One region of the Rhodopseudomonas sp. BAL398 genome, then DNA from elsewhere that is predicted to be linked to it. Evidence: riboswitches for the same ligand, from Rfam matches in the RefSeq annotation. Region 1 holds a riboswitch; each other region holds the start of a gene.

The links. Region 1 has a riboswitch for cobalamin ahead of RBJ75_RS04845 (hypothetical protein). Riboswitches for the same ligand answer to the same signal wherever they lie in the genome.
Region 2: it holds a riboswitch for cobalamin, as region 1 does, so the genes downstream of both, RBJ75_RS02875 (DUF4198 domain-containing protein) here and RBJ75_RS04845 (hypothetical protein) in region 1, are expected to answer to the same signal.
Region 3: it holds a riboswitch for cobalamin, as region 1 does, so the genes downstream of both, RBJ75_RS20635 (DUF1636 family protein) here and RBJ75_RS04845 (hypothetical protein) in region 1, are expected to answer to the same signal.

What each region holds. Positions count from the first base shown of each region.
Region 1 covers NZ_CP133111.1:1,029,090-1,036,760, reverse strand. Annotated here, with positions in the region: gene RBJ75_RS04865 (hypothetical protein) at 219-434, shown strand; gene cobF (precorrin-6A synthase (deacetylating)) at 694-1,449, opposite strand; gene tcuA (FAD-dependent tricarballylate dehydrogenase TcuA) at 1,677-3,065, shown strand; gene tcuB (tricarballylate utilization 4Fe-4S protein TcuB) at 3,052-4,161, shown strand; cobalamin riboswitch at 4,246-4,463, shown strand; gene RBJ75_RS04845 (hypothetical protein) at 4,578-5,162, shown strand; gene RBJ75_RS04840 (precorrin-8X methylmutase) at 5,159-5,788, shown strand; gene RBJ75_RS04835 (precorrin-2 C(20)-methyltransferase) at 5,785-6,516, shown strand; gene cobJ (precorrin-3B C(17)-methyltransferase) at 6,513-7,274, shown strand; gene RBJ75_RS04825 (cobalt-precorrin-6A reductase) at 7,241-7,671, opposite strand, start outside.
Region 2 covers NZ_CP133111.1:616,227-623,897, reverse strand. Annotated here, with positions in the region: gene RBJ75_RS02885 (cobalt ABC transporter permease) at 1-345, opposite strand, end outside; gene cbiM (cobalt transporter CbiM) at 350-976, opposite strand; gene RBJ75_RS02875 (DUF4198 domain-containing protein) at 993-1,781, opposite strand; cobalamin riboswitch at 1,920-2,133, opposite strand; gene RBJ75_RS02870 (chloride channel protein) at 2,396-4,180, shown strand; gene RBJ75_RS02865 (DUF6538 domain-containing protein) at 4,435-6,153, shown strand; gene RBJ75_RS02860 (hypothetical protein) at 6,264-7,154, opposite strand; gene RBJ75_RS02855 (hypothetical protein) at 7,277-7,671, opposite strand, start outside.
Region 3 covers NZ_CP133111.1:4,368,451-4,376,121, forward strand. Annotated here, with positions in the region: gene bluB (5,6-dimethylbenzimidazole synthase) at 94-768, opposite strand; gene cobT (nicotinate-nucleotide--dimethylbenzimidazole phosphoribosyltransferase) at 781-1,833, opposite strand; cobalamin riboswitch at 1,925-2,116, shown strand; gene RBJ75_RS20635 (DUF1636 family protein) at 2,228-2,695, shown strand; gene cobU (bifunctional adenosylcobinamide kinase/adenosylcobinamide-phosphate guanylyltransferase) at 2,692-3,228, shown strand; gene cobW (cobalamin biosynthesis protein CobW) at 3,225-4,241, shown strand; gene cobN (cobaltochelatase subunit CobN) at 4,452-7,671, shown strand, end outside.

The DNA.
Region 1 (7,671 bases):
GCCCGCGCCGCGAGTCAGTGCGGTCCGAAAGAGGCTGATATCAGCGGCTCTTGCATTGGAACCGGATGAGTTAGCAGCACGCTTGCGGCCGCTCACGATCAGTTCATCACCCGCTGCAATGCAGAATCGATTTTCTCAAAACGAACGCATTTATGTTGCGACTTCGTCAGAGTTCCGAGTGTATAGTTTGGGCAACTTGAATCTCAGAGGAGGTCACGATGCCAGCACTCGCTGAAGTCCTGTCGACCAATATGCCTCGTCCCGCGCCGCGTGGAAGTGAGCTGCCGACTTGCCCGGTTTGTGCTGACTCGATGGTTGCCGCAGAAGCATCCGCCTTCATGACCGATAGCGTCGTCAGCTATCTGTGGACCTGTGATACTTGCGGTTACGGATTCGTAACCAAGCATTCGATGAAGCGCATCGTCTGCAGCTGATCGCGCACAGACCGCCCACTTTGTGTTCGATGGATCGGGCCCACGCACGGTCGTCGCTTTGCACTCAGCTAACCCGGCTTGGTGAGCTAGCCACCTAACGAAATCGCTAGCCTGGGTTAGCTCCCAAGCGGGACAAGATTTGGCATCAAGCGCAGCCCCGCCTGGGCTGAACCTGCCGGCCCAAACGCCCGGAAGCCAAGACACCCGGCAGTCAAGCGTTTGACCGCTCATTCTCCTGAGCAGATGTCCGGGCCCGGCTTTATCGATCGGCCCGTCGCAGCAGATAGACGTCCATGATCCAGCCGTGCCGCTGGCGCGCCTCCTGCCGTATCGTTGCGATCTTGTCCTTGACCTCGTCGAGTGGTCCGGCGATCAGAATTTCGTCGGGGGTCCCGAGATGGGCGCCCCAGAAGATCTCCAGATTTGCATCGCGCAGCCGGGCAAAGGCCTGGGTGCCGTCCAGCATCACCACCACGCTGCCGGCGTCATCCGGAAACCCCTCCGCGAGCTTGCGCCCGGTGGTCAACAGCACGGGTTCACCGATCTGGTTCAACGTAATCCGGTGCTTGGCGGCCAGCACCTGCACGCTGCTGATGCCGGGGATCACCTCATAGTCCAGCGCCAGACCCTTGGCGCGCACCCGCTCGATGATCCGCAGCGTACTGTCGTAAAGCGCGGGATCGCCCCACACCAACAGGCCTCCGACCTGACCATCCGAAAGGCACGCCTCGAACCTTTGCTGATACAGATCGGCAAGCTCCGCATGCCATCGATCGACATCGTCCTGATAATTGCCCGATGACGCCCGCTGCGGCACGTCGATCGCGACCGTGCGATAATCCGCGCGCTCGACGAAACGCTCGCAGATCGCGCTGCGCAGGTTTCGCAACGCGGCCTTCTCGGCGCCCTTGTCGGGAACGAAGAAGACGTCGACCCGATTCAAGGCCTTGACCGCCTGGATCGTCAGAAAGTCAGGATCGCCGGCTCCGATGCCGATCACCAGAATTTTTCGCATCGATTGGCCGTTCTGCCGCCCCGGCGCGGCGATTGCCGCGGCTCCGCTCCGAAAGCGGCGAAGACAGAGCATGGTCGGTCGCCGCACGCAAGCGCAGCCGCGCTATCCGATCGTCGGACGCAGCGCGCCTTGCCGCGCGGTTGACAATGCAAGGCCGCCGCTCCACTCAGTGCGGCGATCGTCCCCTAACACCAATGTGGTCCCGACATGATCGATCGAACGCGATCATGAGCACCGTGTCCGCCTCGACCAAGATCGATGTGCTGGTGGTCGGTGGCGGCAGCGCGGCCTTGTGTGCCGCCATCGCGGCGCGACGCCACGGCGCCACGGTGCGCCTGGTCGAACACGCGCCGTTGAGCCTGCGCGGCGGCAACACCCGCCACGCCCGCAATTTCCGCCTGATGCATGACACCGCGCATTGCTACGTCCCGGACAGCTATGGCGAAGACGCGTTCATGAACGATCTTCACCGCGTCACAAGGGGCGCGACCGACGCGACGCTGGCGCGTGTGCTGATTCGCGGCTCAGCGACGATCGCTCCCTGGCTGCAGGCCAATGGCGTGGCATTGCAGGATCCAGGCTGCGGCGTGATGCCTTATTCGCAGCGCACCGCATTTTTTCTCGGTGGCGGCAAGACGATGATCAATGCGCTCTATGCCACAGCCGCCAGGATCGGCATCGAGATCTGCTATGACAGTGAGGTCGTGGCTTTGCCGACCAGCGATGGCCAAGGCGGGAACGTGGTGATCGATCGAGGCGGCATCACCGAACTGGTGAGCCCGAAGGCGCTCGTGCTGTGCTGCGGCGGCCATCAATCCGATCGCGCCTGGTTGCGCGACAGCTTCGGCGACGCCGCCGACGGGCTGGTGGTCCGCGGAACGCCCTATGCCACCGGACGGGTGCTGCGGATGCTTCTCGATGCCGGCGCCAGGCCGGTCGGCGATCCGTCGCAAGGCCACATCGTTGCGGTCGATGCCCGCGGTCCGCCGGTCGACGGCGGCATCGTCACCCGCATCACCGCGATCCCTTCCGGCATCGTGGTCGACCGCAACGCTCAGCGCTTCCACGACGAGGGCGAGGACGCGCGCAAGACGCATTATGCCCGCTGGGGCGAGCGGATCGCGCAATGCCCCGGCCAGATCGCCTATCTGATTATGGACGCCCATGGCCGGGCGCGGGCGCTGCCGACAGCGCTGCCGCCGATCGAGGCCGATTCCATCGCGGCGCTGGCGGTCAAGCTCGGGCTCGACCCGGCAGCGCTGGAAGCCACGACGCGCGGCTTCAACGCCGCGATCGCCGGCGGCGAATTAATCCAACGGCGCACCGCACAGTTGGCGCCGGCGAAATCGCATGGCGCGGTCGCGCTCGCGGTGCCGCCCTTCGCGGCCTACCCGATGCGACCGGGCCTGACCTTCACCCATTTCGGCGTCGCCGTCGATCCGCAGATGCGGGTGATCAAATCCGACGGCAGCCGTTTCGAGAACATCTTCGCGGCCGGCATGATCATGGCGGCGAATGTGCTCGGCCGCGGCTATCTGGCCGGCCTCGGCGTCACATTGTCGGCGGTGTTCGGACGCCTCGCCGGCGAGGAGGCCGCGCGTCATGCCGCCCGATGACCTGGAAGCCGAGCGGGTGCTGCGAATCTGCACCGCCTGCATGTATTGCGACGGCTTGTGCGCGGTGTTTCCGGCGATCGCCGGCAAGCATGATTTCGCGCCCAACGACCTCACCTATCTGGCCAATCTGTGCCACAACTGCCGTGGCTGCTGGTACGCCTGCCAATACGCGCCGCCGCATCATTTCGCGATCAACCTGCCGAACACGCTGGCCGAATTGCGCCAGCGCTCCTATGCCGACTACGCTTGGCCGCGCTGGCTGGGTCGTGGCTTTGGCGCCAATGCCCGCGTGGTCGCCGCCATCGTCGGCGGCATCACCGCGTCGATGCTGATCGCCACGCTGCTGCTGGTGCCGGCCAATGTGCTGTTTGCCGCCCATCACGGCCCGGGCGCATTCTATCGGGTGGTGCCGTGGCCGATCATGGCCGGGGCCGCCGCGGCGACGCTGCTGTCGGCGATGCTGGCGATCGGCATCAGCGCGGCAAGCTATTGGCGCGCGATCACCCCCCGCGCCGGGACCAAGGCCATCTTGCGCGCGCTGTATCCCGCGGTGCTGGATATCGTAACGCTGCGCAATCTCGGCGGCGGCGGCCCCGGTTGCAACGACGCCGACGAGAAATTCTCCCAGCAACGCCGATGGTTTCACCACGTGATGGTGGCGGGCTTCGCGTTCAGCCTCGCCGCGACGCTGATCGCGGCATTCTATCATCACGTCTACGCCGTCGCGGCGCCCTACTCCTTGACCAGCCTGCCGGTGCTGGCCGGTGGCATCGGTGGGGTGACGATGCTGATCGGGATCGGCGGGCTGTTGCTGCTGGAACGGCGCGCCGACCGCGCCCTCTCCGCCGCCGCCGAGATTCGGCTTAACATCGTGTTCCTGGTCCTGCTCGCTTTGGTGGCCGGGAGCGGCCTTGCGGTGCTGGCGCTGCGCGAGACCGCGGCGATGGGGCTGGTGCTGACGCTGCATCTGGGCATCGTGATCGGCTTCTTCGCCATCCTGCCGGTCAGCAAGGCGGTCCACGGGTTGTATCGATCGCTGGCGCTGCTACGCGCCGCGATCGAGCGCGCGCGCCCGCGACGCAGCGGCGACGAGTGACATCGGTGCAGCCGCAGGACCATCGGGCGCAAGCCGCGGCCGATCGCGCCGTGTGGAGGATTGACTTCCCGGCGTTTCCGTCAGATTGAACCCGCAGCCGATGGTGCCTTGTCTGCGGACAGGGCGAAAAGGGAATACCGGGTGTCAGGATACGGCAAGTTGCCGGATCCGGACCAAGCCGGAGCTGCCCCCGCAACTGTGAGCGGAAAGCCTGCACCGAAAACCACTGGGTCTCGACCTGGGAAGGTGGTGCCGGCGATGACCCGCAAGCCAGGAAACCTGCCGTCGCCTGCTTTGTTCGCCATTCCGGGCGGGGTGTTTCGGAGTGAAGACGTTGGTCGATCGGAGTGCAGGTCCGCTCGCCGCATGTCTGGGTCTCGCGCTTTGCGCGGCCCATCCGGCGACGAGGCTTGCCTATGGATCACTGCGATCAACACGCGCCTGGCCAGGCGCCAGCGGCCAACTTAGTCGAGCGAACGGTCTCGCCGCGGCCCGGCCTCGAGCAATCCGCCGCCGAACTCGTGGTGCTGTCCTTTGCCGACGATGACCTCGCCGCTTTCGCGGCAGCATCGCGCGCGGCTGATGGCTTGCCGCGCCTGCATCTGGCCAATCTGCGCGATCTCGTCGATCCGCATGCGCGCGAGCCGCTGATCGCGACCACGCTGGCGCAGGCCCGCGGAATTCTGATCCGGCTGGGCGGCGGCCTGCCCTGGCCTGACGCCGTCGCGCGGGTCGCCGCGATGGCCGCCGCCAAGGGCATCGCGCTGGCGATCGTTCCGGGCGATGGCCAGGTCGATCCGCAATGCGACGCGGCCTCCAACCTGCCGCCCTCGACGCTGCGCCGGTTGAAAGCCCTGTGCGACAAGCCCGGTCCGGACTCAGCCCGCGCGGCGCTGGTCCAGCTGGCATTGGCCTCCGGTCTGCGAGCAGCGCCGCTCACCCACGCCACGCTGCCGCCCAGCATCGCCCCGACACCGACCCATTCCGAGGCCGCCTCATGAGCTACGTCTACGAGAAAAACGGCGCCGCGATCTACGCGCGCTCCTTCGCCATCATCCGCGCCGAGGCCAGGCTCGACCGCTTCGATGCCGCCGACGAGAAAGTCGCGGTCCGGATCATCCACGCCAGCGGCATGGTCGAGGTCGCCGACGACATCGTCTTCACCGGGGGCTTCAGTGTGGCCGCGGCGCATGCGTTGCGCGCCGGCGCGCCGATCCTGTGCGACGCCCAGATGGTCGCCAACGGCATCACCCGGGCGCGGTTGCCGGCCGATAACGAGGTGATCTGCACATTGAGCGATCCGCGCATTCCAGCACTGGCGGCGCGGCTTGGCACCACGCGGACCGCCGCGGCGATCGAATTGTGGCGCGACCGACTGGCCGGCGCCGTGGTGGTGATCGGCAACGCGCCGACCGCCCTGTTCCGGCTGCTGGAGATCCTGCAGGAGCCGGGCGTGGCCCCGCCGGCCGCGGTGATCGGCATTCCGGTCGGCTTCGTCGGCGCCGCCGAATCCAAGGACGCGCTGCTCGACTACGCCCTGGTGCCGAGCGTGATCGTGCGCGGACGGCGCGGCGGCAGCGCGATGGCGGCCGCCGCCGTCAACGCTGTGGCGAGTGACATCGAATGAGCCGCGCCGCGACGATCTATGGCGTCGGGCTCGGCCCCGGCGATCCCGAGCTGATGAGCGTCAAGGCGGCGCGGCTGATCGGCCAAGCCCGCGTCATCGCGCATTTCCGCAAACCCGGCCGCGCCGGCAATGCTCGTAGTTTGGTGGAAGGCATGCTCGCGCCCGGTGTGGTCGAGGAAGCGATGGAATATCCGGTCACCACCGAAATCGCGGTCGATGACCCCGCCTATAATGCCTGCCTACGCGATTTCTACAACGGCTGCGTCAAACGGCTTCTCGGTCATGTCGACGACGGCCGCGACGTCGCGGTGCTGTGCGAGGGCGATCCGTTTCTCTATGGCTCGTTCATGCATCTGCACAGCCGGCTCAAAGGCCAAGCCAAGGTCGTGGTGGTGCCGGGGATTTCCGGGATGTCGGGCTGCTGGACCGCCAGCGACATGCCGATCACCTTCGGCGACGACGTGTTGAGCGTGGTGCCGGCAACGCTCGACGAGGCCAGCTTGCGCGAACGCTTCGCTGGTGTAGATGCGCTGGTGGTGATGAAGCTCGGCCGCAATCTGCCGAAAGTGCGCCGCGCGCTGGATCATGCCGGGCTCACCGAGCGCGCGGTCTATGTCGAGCGTGGCACCATGGCCGAGCAGAAGGTGATGCGGCTGGCCGACAAGACCGACGACGAGGCGCCCTACTTCTCGGTGATCCTGGTCCATGGCCAAGGACGACGGCCATGAGCGGATCGCTGATCATCGCTGGCCTCGGGCCCGGCGCCGCCGATCTTGTGACCCCGGAAGTCACCGCCGCGCTGGCCCAGGCCACCGATCTGATCGGCTACGCGCCCTATGTGGCCCGCGTCGCCGAGCGGCCCGGCCTCACCCGTCACGGCTCCGACAATCGTCAAGAGCTCGACCGCGCCGGGCACGCGCTGCGGCTGGCCGCGCAAGGCAGGCGCGTCGTCGTGGTGTCGTCGGGCGATCCCGGCGTATTCGCGATGGCGGCGGCGGTGTTCGAAGCGGTCGATGCCGGCGATCCGTCATGGCGCGAGCTTGATATCAGAGTATTGCCCGGCATCAGCGCGATGTTCGCGGCCGCAGCGCGGATCGGCGCGCCGCTCGGCCACGATTTCTGTGCGATCAATCTGTCGGATAATCTGAAGCCGTGGCAGCTGGTGGAGCGTCGGCTGCGGCTGGCGGCCCAGGCCGATTTCGTCATCGCGCTGTATAACCCGCTGTCGAAGGCGCGGCCATGGCAGCTCGGCCGTGCGCTCGACTTGCTGCGCGGGGAATTGCCAGGCCACGTGCCGGTGATCTTCGCCAGCGCCATCAGCGACGCCAGGGAGGCGATCGACACTGTATCGCTCGCTGAGGCGGCGGCAGAGCGCGCCGACATGCGCACGCTGGTGATGATCGGATCAACCCAGACCAGGCTGATCGAACGCGGCAACGGCAAGCCGTTCGTCTACACGCCGCGTTCCGTTGGAGTGGCATCGTGACCGAGCCAGCGCAGCACCGCGGCGACGGAATCGACCACCTCGCGCGCCGGAACGTAAGGTCGCCGCACCATCACCACCGGCAGAGCCAGATCGCGCGCGGCCTCGATCTTGGCCGAGGCGGCATCGCCGCCGGCATTTTTCGCGACGATGAGATCAGCGCGAAACTCTGTCAGCATGGCGCGATCGGCGGCGCGCGCGAACGGCCCGCGCGCCACGATCACTTCGGCATTGGGCAGCGGCAGCGGCGCGAGCGGCGTATCGACCAGCCGCACCAGATAAGCGTGCTGCGGATGCGCGGCGAAGATGTTCAGATGCATCCGGCCGATGCCGAGAAAAACCCGGCGCGGCGCGGCGCCGATTGCGACGGCTGCGGCATCGAGATCGTCAACCTCGATCC
Region 2 (7,671 bases), 410 kb from region 1:
CGTCGCAGGCAGGTCCGAGACTTCCAGGCGGATATTGGCGACGTGGCCGCCACCGAGATCGGCATGGAAAATATGGACCACCCGCTTGGTCGGCGTGAAGACGAAGGTGCCGTCCTCGGCAGTATGGGTCTCGCCGAGTTTGCCGCCATCCTCCGCCAGAACTTCGACCAGAGCGTTCTTGGCCATCGAACCGTCGGAGAAGCCGATTTCACCCTCGATGCGGTCGCCGCTGGCATAGGCGCCGGCGACGACCTTGTGAGCCAGCGCCGGGACGCAGGCTCCGCAGGCGATGAGCAGCGCGAGCAGCACCGAGGCAATGGTCTTAGTCATCGCGGTCTTGATCATGGCATCATGCTCCCTGGGGCGCCGGCGCGGCGAAGGCGTCAAACAATTCCGGCTTGACCCGGCGCACGAGATAGACCGCCGCGGCGGTGAGAACGGCCTCGATGACCATCACCGGAATATGGGCGATGAAGACCAGCTTCGCGGCGGGGATGAATTCGCTGCCGGAGAAGCCGAGCGCCACGCCGACGCAGATCGCCGTCAGCGCGATCGCCAGCGCGCCGCCAACCCCGCCCCAAATCGCCGCCACCGCCGGCGAGGCGTGGACGATGCCGGGCCGGCAGACATAGCTGACGATCAGCGCCGGCAGCGCGATATCGACCGTGTTGACGCCCAGCACGGTCAGGCCGCCGAAGCCGAAGAACACCGCCTGCAACAACAAAGCCACGAACAGCGCCGGAAAGGCCGCCCAGCCGAGCACCAGCCCGGCCAGGCCATTGACGATGAGGTGAACGCTCGAGGGACCGATCGGAACATGGACCAGGGAGGCGACGAAGAAGGTCGCGCTCAGGACCCCGGCGGCCGGAATCTTGTCGATCGGCATCTGTCGCAGGCCAATGCCGATGCCCGCGACGGCGATCGCGGAGCCGGTGACGAGGACCGGCAGGGAAAGCGCTCCGTCGACGATATGCATGGCGGCTCTCCTGGCGTCACTTGAGATCGTTGGCGCGGACCCAGATCACCGCGTCTTGCGACAGATCCTTGCCCTCGAATTTCTTCGCCGGGCCGACGCCGAGCGCGGCGAAACCCCAGAACCCCGCTTTGGGAATGCCGAAGGTGAAAATGCCATTGGCGTCGGTCTTGGCGATCAGCGTGCCGCCGGGCGGTGGCGTGACGCTCGGCTTGCCGGCGCTGCGCGTGGCGAGGTCCGGTTCGGCGGCGATATATTCGATCTCGACTTCAGCGTCGGCGACCGGCTCGCCTTCGGACAGAACCCGACCGGAGAAGGTCGATCCGGCGACGATCGCGGTCGGCTTGTTGAGCGGCACGATCTCGGTCGGCAGGCCAAGCGGCTTGTCCCAGTCGGTCGGCGCGCCGCCCAGATTCACGAAGGATTTGGTGATCTGCTGGATGTACTTGTCCTCGGAGGTCTCCAGATAGGGCGCGGGCACCAGGCCGAAGACGTAATCGCCAAGTCCCTTGGGGGTGAATTTGGTCTCGAAGGCGGCGGCGGAATTCTCCGCGCCCTTGAAGGTCACCGGCGCCAGCGTGCCGAGCAGATCGGTCTTCTTGTGCTTGTTGATGACGAAGAATTGCTCCGGCCTACCCATGTCCATGGCGTGGCCATTCGCGAACGGATGCCAGAACACCAGCAACAACGGGATCTCGGTCCGCTTCTCCAGGTTCACCTTGGGGGTATAGATCAGCTGGAAGTGGGCTTCGGCCGGCGCCACCCAGGCCAGCACAGCAGCGGCCAGAACTGAATTGAAGAGTTTCATGAACGTGTCTCCCAACACGCGGCCGGATTGCGGCCGCGATTCCCATAAGGAGACGCGCGAGGACCCGTGCTCACACCGGCGCAGTCGCGCCGTGATGTTGCACGACGCACACCCCGGCGTCAGACGAACGAGCCGTCCGCGGCTGCGAACGGTTGTGGCAGGTCTCCTGGCTCACGGGTCATCATCTCGCCGAACCTTCCCAGCCCTTGCGGACCAGTGGTGTTCTCTCGGCGAGATTCGCCGCTTACAGTTGCGGGGGCAGCCTCGGAATAACCGCGCGGACGCGGCGCACCGTGTTCCCTATTATCTCGTCCGGCACCGCCGAACGAGAACTACGCCTGATGCCTATCAAGCATGACAACGTCTGTAAATGGTCCCAACGGCGGGCCTTGCGAGCCTGTTCGTAGCGCTCGCGGCAGATCTGCCCCCCGGCGGCCGAGTCGCCGTAGGCTGGCGCCGCCCGGCAGCGCGGCCGCCGGCTCTCCCGAGCTACGGATGAATCGAGATATACAGCGCCATCTCCTTATGGCTAGAAGGACGGCGATCGCCTGGGGACCGCGCCGAGCGGCCCGGCTGAACGAAACGCTGAGATTGGTGGAATCGAGTTGGCGGAGATGGATCAGGTTCAACACCGCAATGATCGCCTGGGCCTGAATCTGATCTTGATGCGAATGCGGCTGCTGCTGCGCAGCAACGAGTTCTACCTCGTCCCGCTCGCCTTGCTGATCGGCGTGGGCGTCGGCGCCGTCGTCACCCTCATGAGCGAAATCGCCCAGATCGCCCACGTTCTGATCTATGGCATCGCGGTCGATGTGCGGCTGAGCGCCAATGCCTATGTCACACCGCATGTGGCGCTGATGGCCCCGGCCATCGGCGGCCTTGTGCTCGGCATCATGGAGTGGAGCCGACGGCGCTGGAAGATCGCCCATGCGGTCGACCCGATCGAGGCCAATGCGCTGCGCGGTGGGCTGTTGTCGTTTCGCGACAGCGCGGTGGTCAGCGGTCAGACGCTGATCTCCAACGGTTGCGGGGCGTCGGTCGGACTCGAGGCGGGCTATACCCAGATCGGATCCGCAGCCGCCTCGTTGCTCGGGCAATTCCTCAATCTGCGGCGAAACGACCAGCGCCTGATCGTCGGTTGCGGCTCGGCCGCGGCGATTGCGGCGGCGTTCGGCGCGCCGATCACCGGCGCGTTCTATGCCTGCGAGCTGATTGTCGGGGTCTATTCGGTGGCCAGCGCCGCGCCGATTCTCGCGGCCTCCCTGGCCGGCGCGATCACCGCGCATTGGCTCGGCGGCGCCCCCTATTCGCTCGAGCTGCTCCGGGTCAGCGCGGTGGGGGTCGAGCAATATCTGGCGCTGATCGCGCTGGCGCTGATCACCGGCGCGGTCGGCATCGCGGTGATGCGCAGTTCGCCGGTCTTCGAAAAGATCTTTACCCGAACCGGGATGCCGGTCTGGATCAGACCCGCGGTCGGCGGGCTGTTGGTCGGCTGTCTGGCAATCGTGACCCCGCAGGTGTTGGCGGCGGGCCACGGGGCGATGCTGCTCGATCTGCATCGGGAGATGGCGATCGGGGTGATCGCGGTGGTGATTGCCCTGAAGATGACGGCCTGCATGATTTCCCTGGGGTCCGGATTTCGTGGCGGGTTGTTCTTCGCCTCGCTGTTTGTCGGCAGCCTGATCGGCAAATTCTACGCGGCGGTGCTGCTGCTATGGCTGCCCACCATCGCCGTCGATCCCCAGGTCAGCATGCTGACCGGCATGGCGACGCTTGGCGTCGCCATCGTCGGCGGACCGCTCACCATGGCGTTTCTGGTCCTGGAAATGACACGAAATGTCGACGTGACGGCGGTGGTTCTGGCCGCCTGCATCGTGACCAGCATCGGCGTCCGCTTCCTGTTCGGTCACTCGTTCTCGACCTGGCGACTTCATCTCAGCGGCGAAACCATCCGCAGCGCCAATGATGTCGGCTGGCTGCGCAATCTTACGGTCGAACGCACGATGCGAACCGATATCGGCCAGGTGCCCTCGACCGCGACGATCGCCGCCTGCCGCGCTCAATTCGCGCTGGGCTCCTGTCGGGCCATCGTGGTGGTCAACAAGGCCGACGAATATTGCGGGGTGGTGATGCTGCCGGAACTGTTTTCCGGCGATCTCGATTCGATCGCCGACGAGATCCAGGTGGTCGAGCTCGCCAAATATATCGATGTGGCGCTGCGGCCGGAGATGAACATCAAGACTGCCATGAAAATCTTCGACGACGCCGAAGCCGAACTGCTCGCCGTGATCCAATCCGAGGACAACCGCAAGGTGATCGGCTTTCTCAGCGAGTCATTCGCGCGGCGGCGCTACGTCGAAGAACTCGACAAGGCGACGCGCGGGGTTCTCGGCAGCTGACCCGGACGGTCAGCCCGGGAGGCGCCGATCGGCGCCGGGCGAGGAATGGCTGTCGGTCTGAGGGAATCGGCAGCCCGGTCAGATCGGGATCCACCAGACAGGCTAACGCCTTGAAATCATTGGAGCGGGTGAAGGGAACCCGCTCCTCACGTATTTTTTGTAGCAATATACATATTCCCCTTATTTTATCGGCATAACTTTCACACCTTCATGTTACAAACTGTTTCACAGAAATTTTTGTAACAGAGGCAAAATTGGCAGCCAAAATCCCTCACCTGCTCACCCGCAACGGCCGCCATTACGCCCGCATTGTCATCCCGACAGCCCTCCGCTCGCTGTTCGCAGACAAGTGGGAATTGACCGCCCCCTTGGGAGCCGACCGCCGGGAAGCGCGCAGGCGTCTTTCCGCTGCAGTCGCGGACATGCAGGTGCAGATCGATGCCGCACGGCAACAAGTTAGAACGACCTTCAAGCCCAAGGTTCAGCCTAAGCCGGGCAAGCCACTCACGGTTCGGCAAATGGCTGGCGCCCATTACGCCAGCGAACTTGCCGAGGACGACCATGAGAGAGCCATGCACGGAAGCGCGGACGAGCCCCCTGCCGACATGTCTAACTTCGGTCCGGCGTATGAAGCACGGCTACGGAAAATTGCTGGCGGCAAGGTCGGCAATGACGAAATCGCGGCGGGCGTCGGCTGGATCATCGATTCGATGCGGCAGGATGGATATACCGACGTCAAGACCGGAACAGCGGAATGGCGGGAACGCGCCCGCGATCTGGCAGGTATCCAGCTTGAGGTCATCAAGCGAAACAAAGAACGTGATGATGGGGATTTCAATGGCACTCCTACCCATCCCCTGCTCATCCCCGCAAAGCCGTTGGCATCTGATCCGCTGCTGGTCCGCATGTTGGATGCCGACAGCGCCAAATCGCTGGGCGAGGTCTTCCCGGAATACTGCAAAGAGCGCAGCGCCATGCCCGCGACCAATAAGGAATGCGAAGTCGCGATACGAATGTTTGAAGAATTCTTGGAAGACAAAAAGCCGCTCTACAGAATCGTCCGTGCAGACCTCCTAGGATTAAAACGCGCTCTTGCCGACACGCCATCGAATTATACGAAGCGCTTTCCAGGCATGACGCTTCCCCAGGCGATAGCCGCGAACAAGAAACGTAAGACGCCATTCTCTCCCCTCACCGCGCGAACGATCAACAATAAATATCTGTCCCGAATCCATTCGATCCTGAACTGGTGCGCTAGAGGCGATCTCATTCCGGACAACCCCGCCGTTGGCGTCAAGGTTGATTCGATCAAGCCGAGCAATTCTAAACGCAAGTATTTTTCCAGCGACAATCTCCGGCAGATATTTCCGGTAGAAATGTTCAGAAGGCCGATGGGTGAGTTCGAATGGGCAATGCTGATCTCCCTCTACGGCGGTATGCGAGCCAGCGAGCTTGCTCAAATGCAGCTAGCCAGCATCCGAAGCGAACGTGACGTTCTGATCTTCAATATTGAAGAGCAGACCAAGAATGCTGGATCGAAGCGCATGGTTCCCGTTCACCGTAAGCTTCTAAATCACGGGCTACTGAAATACGTTCACGCATTGAAGCTTGCCGGCGAGACACACCTGTTTCCCGACTGGTATCGGAAGGGCATGGAAGCCAAGCAAAGGGCCTCCGAAAACGGACACGGCGACAGCCTGAACCACTACTTTCCGCGCTTCATTCCGAAACGGTTCAATGAAACATACCTGCCGCAAGTTGGGGTGACGGACGGCTCAACCTATTGGCATACCTTTCGGCACACCTTCAAAACTGGCCTATCGCTTGGCGGAGTAGTGAAGTCAACGCGCGACTACCTCTGCGGCCACGCGGACAGTTCAGCAGGCGCCGTCTATGTGCACGACATTTCGATCGCCGCCATGGCCGAGGCCATCGAACGGCTGTCGTTTGATGGCCTCACCCTCCCCCAATAGGAACGACTGGCAACTATCGCATTCTACCCAAAAGTACTCTTAGCGAGCCCGTCAAAATGATTGAGCCGGCGGCATTTTCTATAGAACGAAAATTCGATCGATACGTCGACCTACTTTAGTTCGATGAGCCGAAGCTCTTTCGCAAACCGAATCTTTCTGCCGTCGATCAAGTGCAATGAGTAAAATCCTGATCCTTGTCCCATTCCCTCGAATATGATCTGAAAATAGCCACCAAAAACATATCGGTTGTTGTCAAAACGGTAGCCAGAATCTGCGCTTATCTCACTATTCCCAGATCCGCTGAGTGAAGTATGAAAAATGCCATTGTGAACATATGTATGTAGATCTTCTGGAGCTTCTCGTTTCTCAAACGAAATCTGCAGTCCAACAATGTTCCCCGAATTGCGACCAATGAACTCTTGAAATTGATTGTAGTTTGCTACGGTAACATGCCCCGAAAGGTGATCTGGCGACGCATCTCTTGTCCTGGCTTTAACATCCGCGTCGCCAATAGTTGCACCTTTCACATCTTCCGGTTCGTCCGTTTGCTCACGACAGCCCATACTTGACATGCGCGGAGCAAAATCTTTGCTTAGTATAACGATCATAGCCTTTCCCGAAAATACACCTGCGAAGAACGGTGCAAATCCGACGTAACCACCAAGCTCATTCTTCGCGTTTACTTCTCCGCAAACTATCAAGTCTTTGGTTTTAGATCGGACCAGTTTGCGGACCTGAGCGGACGGTGGGTCATCCAACTTTTCGCTGAGTCCATTGAAGAGCGATTCTTGTTCATCAAAGGTGAGGACTCTCCGAGAGTTGTCTAGCACCGTTAAGCTGGTGAAGGCGGCGGGCGCGGATGTAGCCGGAACTTCTGACGGTATCCAACGCTCTTTGAATTCTGGGTTAGCAAAAAATTCCGACTTGAACGAAAGTATCGTGGCGCCGCTTGAGAGAACTGCGACAGCCATCACCAAAACAAAAAACCGCAATGCTTTCACAGAAAACTCCCCGCGCTATTAAGCGCGGGGGATCGTTTGATGCAAGAGGTCATTGGTCAATCATGATGCCAGATTGCCAAGAGCGATTTGGATTGCTTCACAAGCCTTTCCGAGCGAACGAGTTATGGCGAGGGAGCAAACGCATCTTGCGAATCCCAAAGCCTTTGCTGAACGATCTTTTCGACGTCGTCTAAGAGTTGCTTGCTTTGCTTCGAGAATTTCCGACGCTCAGCCCAGCGCTCCAGCGTGTTCCGGTAGTCTGTATCGCCGAATTGAAGTTCGAATTTGTATTCCAAGAGTGCGTCATTCATCAGCCTGGAAATCGCATTGAAGGCATCTTTGATTTCGTTTCTTATGAAGATTCCATTCCTTCGTTCATATACAAAATAATCGCGACAAAGCTCTTGTGCGTCCCACATTCGGACCCAATTGCTCGCGGTCTGGTAATATTTTGTCTTGCTCGGAGAGCTTCGCAGTTCGTCCTTTTGCCATTGATTAAGCGACGACTTTTGAATGA
Region 3 (7,671 bases), 2.7 Mb from region 1:
TTCGCGCGCAGCTATCGCTGCTCGCGCCCCGGAATGACTGCATCCTTGGCACCAAGTGAATCAGTTCACCCCGAAAAATATCGCGCGCGCGACTCAGCGCGAGATGACCTGGCGACCCGCGCCGGTGCGGTCCTGCCAGTGGTGGCGCACCAGTTCGGGGTCGATATGTTCTTCGACCGGCCAGCCGACGCACAGATAGGCGATGAATTTCCAGCCCTGCGGCACGTCAAGATCGGCGGTGACTTCGACCGGATCGAGGATCGAGACCCAGCCGACGCCGAGGCCGGCGGCGCGGGCGGTGAGCCAGAAGGTCTCGATCATCACCGCGACCGAATAGTCCAGCGCTTCGGGCATCGACTGGCAGCCGACGCCCGAGCCTTGCGCGGTGCCGTGATCGCAGAACAGCGCGAATTGCCGGGGCGCGATGTCGATGCCTTCCAGCTTCAGTCGCGCGTAAAGCTCGGCGCGCGCGCCGCGATAATTCGCCGCCGCGGAATCGTTGCTGCGAACGAAATTGCCGCGGATTTTTTGCCGCATCGCCGCGCTATCGACGCTGACCCAGCGCCATGGCTGGCTATTGCCAACCGAGGGCGCCAGTTGCGCCAGATCGAGCAGGCGTTCGATCAGCTCGGGCGCGACCGGGTCCGGGCGAAATCGCCGCACGTCACGGCGCCATGCGATCAGTTCGGCCAATTGCGCCTGAAACTTTGCGTCGAAGCGCGGCGGCGCCGCATTCGCAATGGCGGCATTGGGGAGAGTTTTGGTCATCGTTACGTCCGCTCAGATCTTTCCGGCCAGCACGTCGGACAGATCGGCGACGTCGGTCAACAGCCGCGCCGCGGCGCGCAGCAGCGGCACCGCGAGAATCGCGCCGGTGCCTTCGCCGAGCCGTAGTCCGAGTTCGAGCAAGGGTTTGGCGTCGAGCGCGGCCAGCGCCAGGTCATGGCCGCGCTCGGCCGAGCGATGCGCGAACACGCAATAGCCGCGCGCCGCCGGGCACAGCCGGACCGCGAGCAGCGCCGCCGCGGTGGCGATGAAGCCGTCGATGATCACCGGGCGGCGCATTGAGGCGGCGCCGAGGATCGCGCCGGCCATCATGGCGATTTCCAGCCCGCCGAATTCGGCCAGCACATCGAGCGGCGCGGTGACGTCGCTGCGCGCGGCCGCCAATTCGATCGCGGCGCGCTTTTTCGCCATGCCGGCGGAATCCTGACCGGCGCCGACGCCGATGCATTGTTCGAGCGGCGCCGGCGCCAGCCGGTGCAGCAGCAGCGACGACGAGGCGGTGTTGCCGATCCCCATTTCGCCGAGCGCGATGATGTCGGCGCCGTCGCGAATTTCGGCGACCGCGAGTTCGCAGCCCTTGGTCAGAGCGGCGGCAGCCTGTTGCGGCGTCATCGCCGGCTCACGCGCCGCATTGCCGGTGCCCATCCGGATCTTGGCGTCGATCAGGTCCGGATGCGCCGGCAGCGTGGCGGCGACGCCGGCGTCGATCACCCGGACATCGACATGGCTGGCGGTTGCGAAGGCGTTGGCGCAGGCACGGCCGGCCAGATAGGTCATCACCATGCCGACCGTCACCGCGGCGGGAAATTGCGAGACGCCCTCGGCGGTCAGGCCGTGATCGCCGGCGAACACCATCAGCACGGCATTATCGCCGCGCGGTTCGCCGGGATGCCGAATCATGCCGAGCTGGACCGCCAGATCCTCGATCTGCCCGAGCGAGCCGAGCGGCTTGGCCTTGCCGTCGATTCGCGCGCGAATCGCGGCTTCCGCCGCAGGATCAAGCGGCGTGATCGCCGGCGGCTGCCATATCAGGGTATCGGTCGGCATTGTGGGTCCTCATTGGGAAGTCGGCACCAGACGTCAGGATAGCTTGCTCGGTCAACACCACCTTCGCGTGGTTGACCGGCGCGGGCACCGCGGTTAGCGTTTGGGCGATGGTCCTTCCACGTGGAAGGTGAAAAGGGAAGCCGGTGCGAATTCGTTCAATCCCGGTGCTGCCCCCGCAACTGTAAGCGACGAGCCCTCGCCGAGGCCACTGGGATATCCTGGGAAGGCGGCGAATGGCGACGACTCGCGAGCCAGGAGACCTGCCATCACGGATTGTGCTTTGGAGGCGTCGTCGGGGCGGGGTGCACCGGACGGGAGCGAGCGTGACGGCGCAAGCCGTTGCCGCGCGAACCCAACAAAGCTCGCGGCCGCAAGGCCTTGACGTGAGCTTGACATGGACCGCGACCGCCTCGATCCGGCCTCCGCCGATCACCCAGCCGACGCTCTGACGCCGATCGAACCCCGCCGCGACGCCCCCGCGGGCCCGGTCGTGGTCAGCGTCTGCACCACCTGCAAATCCGCCGACGGCAGCGCGACCGTCGGGCCGCAGATGTTCGACGCCATCAAGGCCGGGCTCGGCGCCGGCGATCCCGGCGTCGTGGTGCGGCCGGTTCAGTGTCTGAGCGTCTGCAAGCGCCCGGCCACCGTCGCGGTGTCGAGCCCGGATGGCTACACCTTCCTGTTTGGCGACCTCGAAACCGACAGCGGCAGCGCAGCGCTGCTGGATTTCGTGCGCTCCTACCAAAAATCCGGCTACGGGCTGGTGCCGTGGCGCGAGCGCGCTGCGGTGTTGCGCAAGGGCATGGTGGCGCGGTTGCCGCCGGCGCGCTGGTCGCCGGACGACGGACGCGCCCCGTCATGACCGCGCTGTCCTCAACGCTGGTGCTGGGCGGCGCGCGCTCCGGCAAATCGGGCTTTGCGGAGCGGCTGGTCGAATCCAGCGGGCGATCGCAGATCTACCTCGCCACCGCCACCGCTGGCGACGCCGAGATGACGGCGCGCATCGCCCATCACCGCGCCCGCCGCGGCGCCGGCTGGACCACCGTCGAGGAACCGCTGGCGCTGGTCGAGGCGCTGACCCGCGAAGCCATCCACGGCCGCGCCGTGCTGGTGGATTGTCTGACGCTGTGGCTGTCGAATCTGATGCTGGCCGAGCGCGACCCCGAGATCGAGGCGCGCCGGCTGACCCGGTTTCTCGGCGTGGCGCAATATCCGATCGTGTTGGTCTCCAACGAGATCGGTCTCGGCCTGGTGCCGGAGACGCCGCTCGGCCGCGCCTTTCGCGACGCGCAGGGCCGGCTCAACCAGATCGTCGCCGCCACCGTTCCCAATGTCGTTTTCATCGCCGCCGGGCTGCCGCTGTGGCTCAAGCGCTCAGGAGAACTCAACCCATGACCGTCCGTGTCCCCGTCACCGTGCTGACCGGCTTTCTCGGCGCCGGCAAGACCACGCTGCTGCGCGCGCTGCTGATGGAGGCCGAGGGCCGCCGCATCGCCGTGATCGTCAATGAATTCGGTGACGCCGGCTTCGACGGCGGTCTGGTCGAGGATTGCGCCGCCAATGCCTGCGCGCCCGGCGATATCGTCGAGCTGACCAATGGCTGCATCTGCTGCACCGTGGCCGACGATTTCATTCCCACTATGGACAAATTGCTGACGCGCGAGATTCCGCTCGACGCCATCGTGATCGAGACCTCCGGGCTGGCCTTGCCGCAGCCGCTGCTGAAAGCCTTCGCCTGGCCGGCGGTGCGAACGCGCGCCACCGTCGACGGCGTCGTCACCGTGGTCGACGCGCTGGCGCTGGCGGAAGGCCGCGTCATTCTCGACGAAGGCGCGGTGGCGGCCCAGCGCGCCGCCGACCCGTCGCTCGATCATGACGATCCGGTCGAGGAAGTGTTCGAGGATCAGCTCGCCTGCGCCGATCTGGTGGTGCTGTCGAAGGCCGATCTGGTGGCGCCGGAGATGCTGGCCGATATCGAGACGCGGCTGGCCGCGATGCTGCGGCCGGGGGTTCGCATCGTGCGCTCGCATGGCGCCGTGGCGCCGCAGGTGCTGATCGGGCTGAATGCGGCGGCCGAAGACGATCTCGCCGCCCGCACCGGGCACCATGGCGAGGAGGAGGAGCACGACCATGACGATTTCGTGTCGATCGTGGTGACGCCGTCGGCCGCGAGCAGCGTCGACGCGATGCGCGGCCGCGTCACCGACGCGCTCGGTCTCGACGGCGTGTTGCGGGTCAAGGGCCACGCGCGAATCGCCGATCGGCCGGCACCGATCGTGGTGCAGGCGGTCGGCGCCCGCGTCGAACTGTCCTTCGCGCGGCCGGATGCGACGCGAACAGAGCATCTGGTGGTGATTGGCCTGAAGGGATTCGACGCCGCCGCGGCGCGCCGCGCGCTGGCAGGGTAGTCCTTCTCCCTCCCCCTTGTGGGGAGGGTGGCCCGGCGGAGCGAAGCGAAGCCGGGTCGGGTGTGGGGCCACGGGCGCCGTGCCCGCGGCACCCCCACCCCGGCCTCCGCATTCGGCGATGCTGCGCATCGCCTTCGCTTGGCCGACCCTCCCCACAAGGGGGAGGGAAGCCAATTCGACTTCGACCACGACCAAGGCTACTTCTCCCGGATGCATCTGAAACTCGACCAGGGCGGCACTATCGACGACGGCGCGATCGCGCGTGATCTCGGGCAGGAGACCGCCGACATCGTGGTGCTGTCGGCCGCCGATAGCGACTTGGCGGCTTTCGCGGCGGCGCATGCGACGCTGCCGAAGGATTATCCCAGCCTGCGCCTGACCAATCTGCTGGCGCTCGGCCATCCGGCCTCGGTCGATGCTTATGTCGAGCGCACGCTGCGCGGCGCCAAGATCGTGCTGCTGCGGATGCTCGGCGGCGAGAGCTACTGGCCGCACGGCGTCGAGAGTCTACGCGCCGATGCGCTGCGGCGCGGCACGCTGTTCGCCTGCGTGCCGGGCGAGATGGCGTTCGATCCGGCGCTGGCGGCGCGCGGCACGGTCGACCTCGACGACAGCCATGCGCTGTGGCGCTATTGCTCCGAGGGTGGCGTCGACAATGCCCAGCTGGCGCTGCGCTACGCCGCCTATCTGATCATGCGCGACGACGCGCCGCCGCCGGCGCGACCGATGCCGGCCGCCGGGTTCTGGCCGGCCGAACCCGCGCCTACCGCGCGGCGCAACGCCTTGGTGATCTTCTACCGCGCGCTGGTCGCGGGCTCCGATACCGCGGCGATCGACGCGCTGCGCTCTGCGCTCGACGAACGCGGCCTCAACCCGGTCTGCCTCTATGTCACCAGCCTGAAGGATGCGCGCTCGGCGGCGTTTCTGCGCGCAGCGCTGGCGGCCTATCCGCCCGATGTCATCATCAACGCCACCGCTTTCGCCACCGCCACGGCGAGCGACGATGCCGGGGTGCTGGCGGCCTCGGGTTGCCCGGTGCTGCAGGTGGCGCAGGCCGCAATGTCACAAGAGGCCTGGCAGGCCTCCAGCCGCGGCCTCAACCCGCGCGACCTGGCGATGCATGTGGTGCTGCCGGAGGTCGACGGCCGACTCTTTGCCGGCGTGGTTGCCTTCAAGCAGCGCAACGATAGTGACGCGGATTTCACCCCGACGCTGTATCACCCGCTCGCCGATCGCGTCGACGCCGTCGCCGAACTGGCCTGGGCCTGGGTTCGGCTGCGGCGGCTGCCGCCGCACAAGCGCCGCGTCGCCATCGTGTTGGCGAACTACCCCAACCGCGACGGACGCCTCGGCAACGGCGTCGGGCTTGATACGCCGCAGAGTCTGGTTGACGTGCTGATGGCGATGCGCGACGCCGGCTACGCCAGCGGCGAGGCGCCGGGCGACGCCGCCACCCTGGTGCGGATCCTGCAGGACGGCCCGACCAATGCGCTCGCCGATCGGGCGGCGCGCATCGGCGGCGTGGCCTGGCCGGTGGCGGACTACAAGATCGCCTTTGCGACGCTGCCGGAGAATGTCCGGCGCGCGGTGGAGGCGCGCTGGGGCAATCCGGCGGATGATCCGCATGTGGTCGATGGCAGCTTCCGGCTCGGCCTGCATCGCTTCGACCATGTGCTGGTCGGGGTGCAGCCGGCGCGCGGCTACAATATCGATCCGCAATCGAGCTTCCATGATCCCGATTTGGTGCCGCCGCATCATTATCTGGCGTTCTATCTGTGGATCCGGCGCGCCTTCGACGCCCACGCGGTGGTCCATCTCGGAAAGCACGGCAATCTGGAGTGGCTGCCGGGCAAGAGCGCCGGCCTGTCGCAGGATTGCTTCCCGACCGCGGTGCTGGGGCCATTGCCGCAGCTCTATCCGTTCATCGTCAACGATCCCGGCGAGGGCGTTCAGGCCAAGCGCCGCACCGCTGCCGTCATCATCGATCATCTGACCCCGCCGATGACCCGCGCCGAACTGCATGGCGATCTGGCGCGGCTGGAAAACCTGGTCGACGAATATGCGCTGGCCACCGATCTCGATCCGACCCGCGCCGATGCGATCGCCCAGGATATTCTGTCGGTGGCGAGGGCGCAGCGGCTCGACGCCGATATTCACATCACCCGCGACACCCCGACTTACGAGGCGCTGCGCGCGCTCGACGCGCATCTGTGCGACCTCAAGGAAATGCAGATCCGCGACGGCCTGCACATTTTCGGCAGCTCGCCGCCGGTGGCGCGATGCAACGACCTCTTGGTGTCGATCGCCCGGCTGCCGCGCTCGGAGCTGGCGCCGCGCGACGCCTCGCTGCATCGGGCGCTGGCGCGCGATCTGGGGCTTGGCGATTTCGATCCGCTGACCCGCGACCTGGTCGATGATTATGTCGGGCCGTGTCCCGTGCTGCTGGCGGGGCTGATCGACGCCGCCTGGCGCAGTGTTGGCGACACCGTGGAGCGGATCGAGGCGCTGGCGCTGCGATTGGTGGCGGGCGATGTCGCTTGCGATCCGGCATGGAGCCAGACCAGGGCAGTGCTCGACTGGATCAACGCCACCTTGCGCCCTGCGGTTGAGGCTTGCGGCGCCGCCGAGATGCGCGCGTTGCTGCAGGGACTCGACGGCCAGTTCGTGCGTCCCGGCCCGTCCGGCGCGCCGACCCGCGGCCGGCCCGACGTGCTGCCGACCGGGCGGAATTTTTTCGCTGTCGATGTCCGCGCGGTGCCGACGCCGTCGGCGTGGCGGATCGGCAAGCTCGCCGCCGAACGGCTGGTCGAAGCCTATTGGCAGGAGGCCGGCGATTGGCCGCGGGCGATCGCGCTGTCGGCCTGGGGCACCGCCAATATGCGCACCGGCGGCGACGACGTGGCGCAGGCGCTGGCGCTGATCGGCGCGCGGCCGGTATGGGAGCAGACCACCGGGCGGGTCACCGGCTTTGCGATCACCTCGCTGTCGGAGCTGAGGCGGCCGCGGATCGACGTCACCTTCCGGGTCTCCGGGCTGTTTCGCGATGCGTTTCCGACCCAGATGGACATCATCGGCAGCGCGGTGCGCGCCATCGCCGAACTCGACGAGCCCCACGACGCCAATCCGATCGCCGCCAATGTCCGGGCGCGGGCGCGCGAGCTGGAGGCCGGTGGCATCGATCCAGCCACCGCGCGGCGGCAGGCGGCGTGGCGGGTGTTCGGCTCAAAACCCGGCGCCTATGGGGCGGGGTTGCAGGCGCTGATCGACGAAGGCGGCTGGGATCGTCGCGGCGATCTCGCCGAATCCTATCTGGCCTGGGGCGGCTACGCCTATGGGGCCGGCGATGACGGCGAAGCCGCGCGCGACGCCTTCGCGGCGCGGCTGACCGTCACCGATCTGGTGGCGCAGACCCAGGACAATCGCGAACACG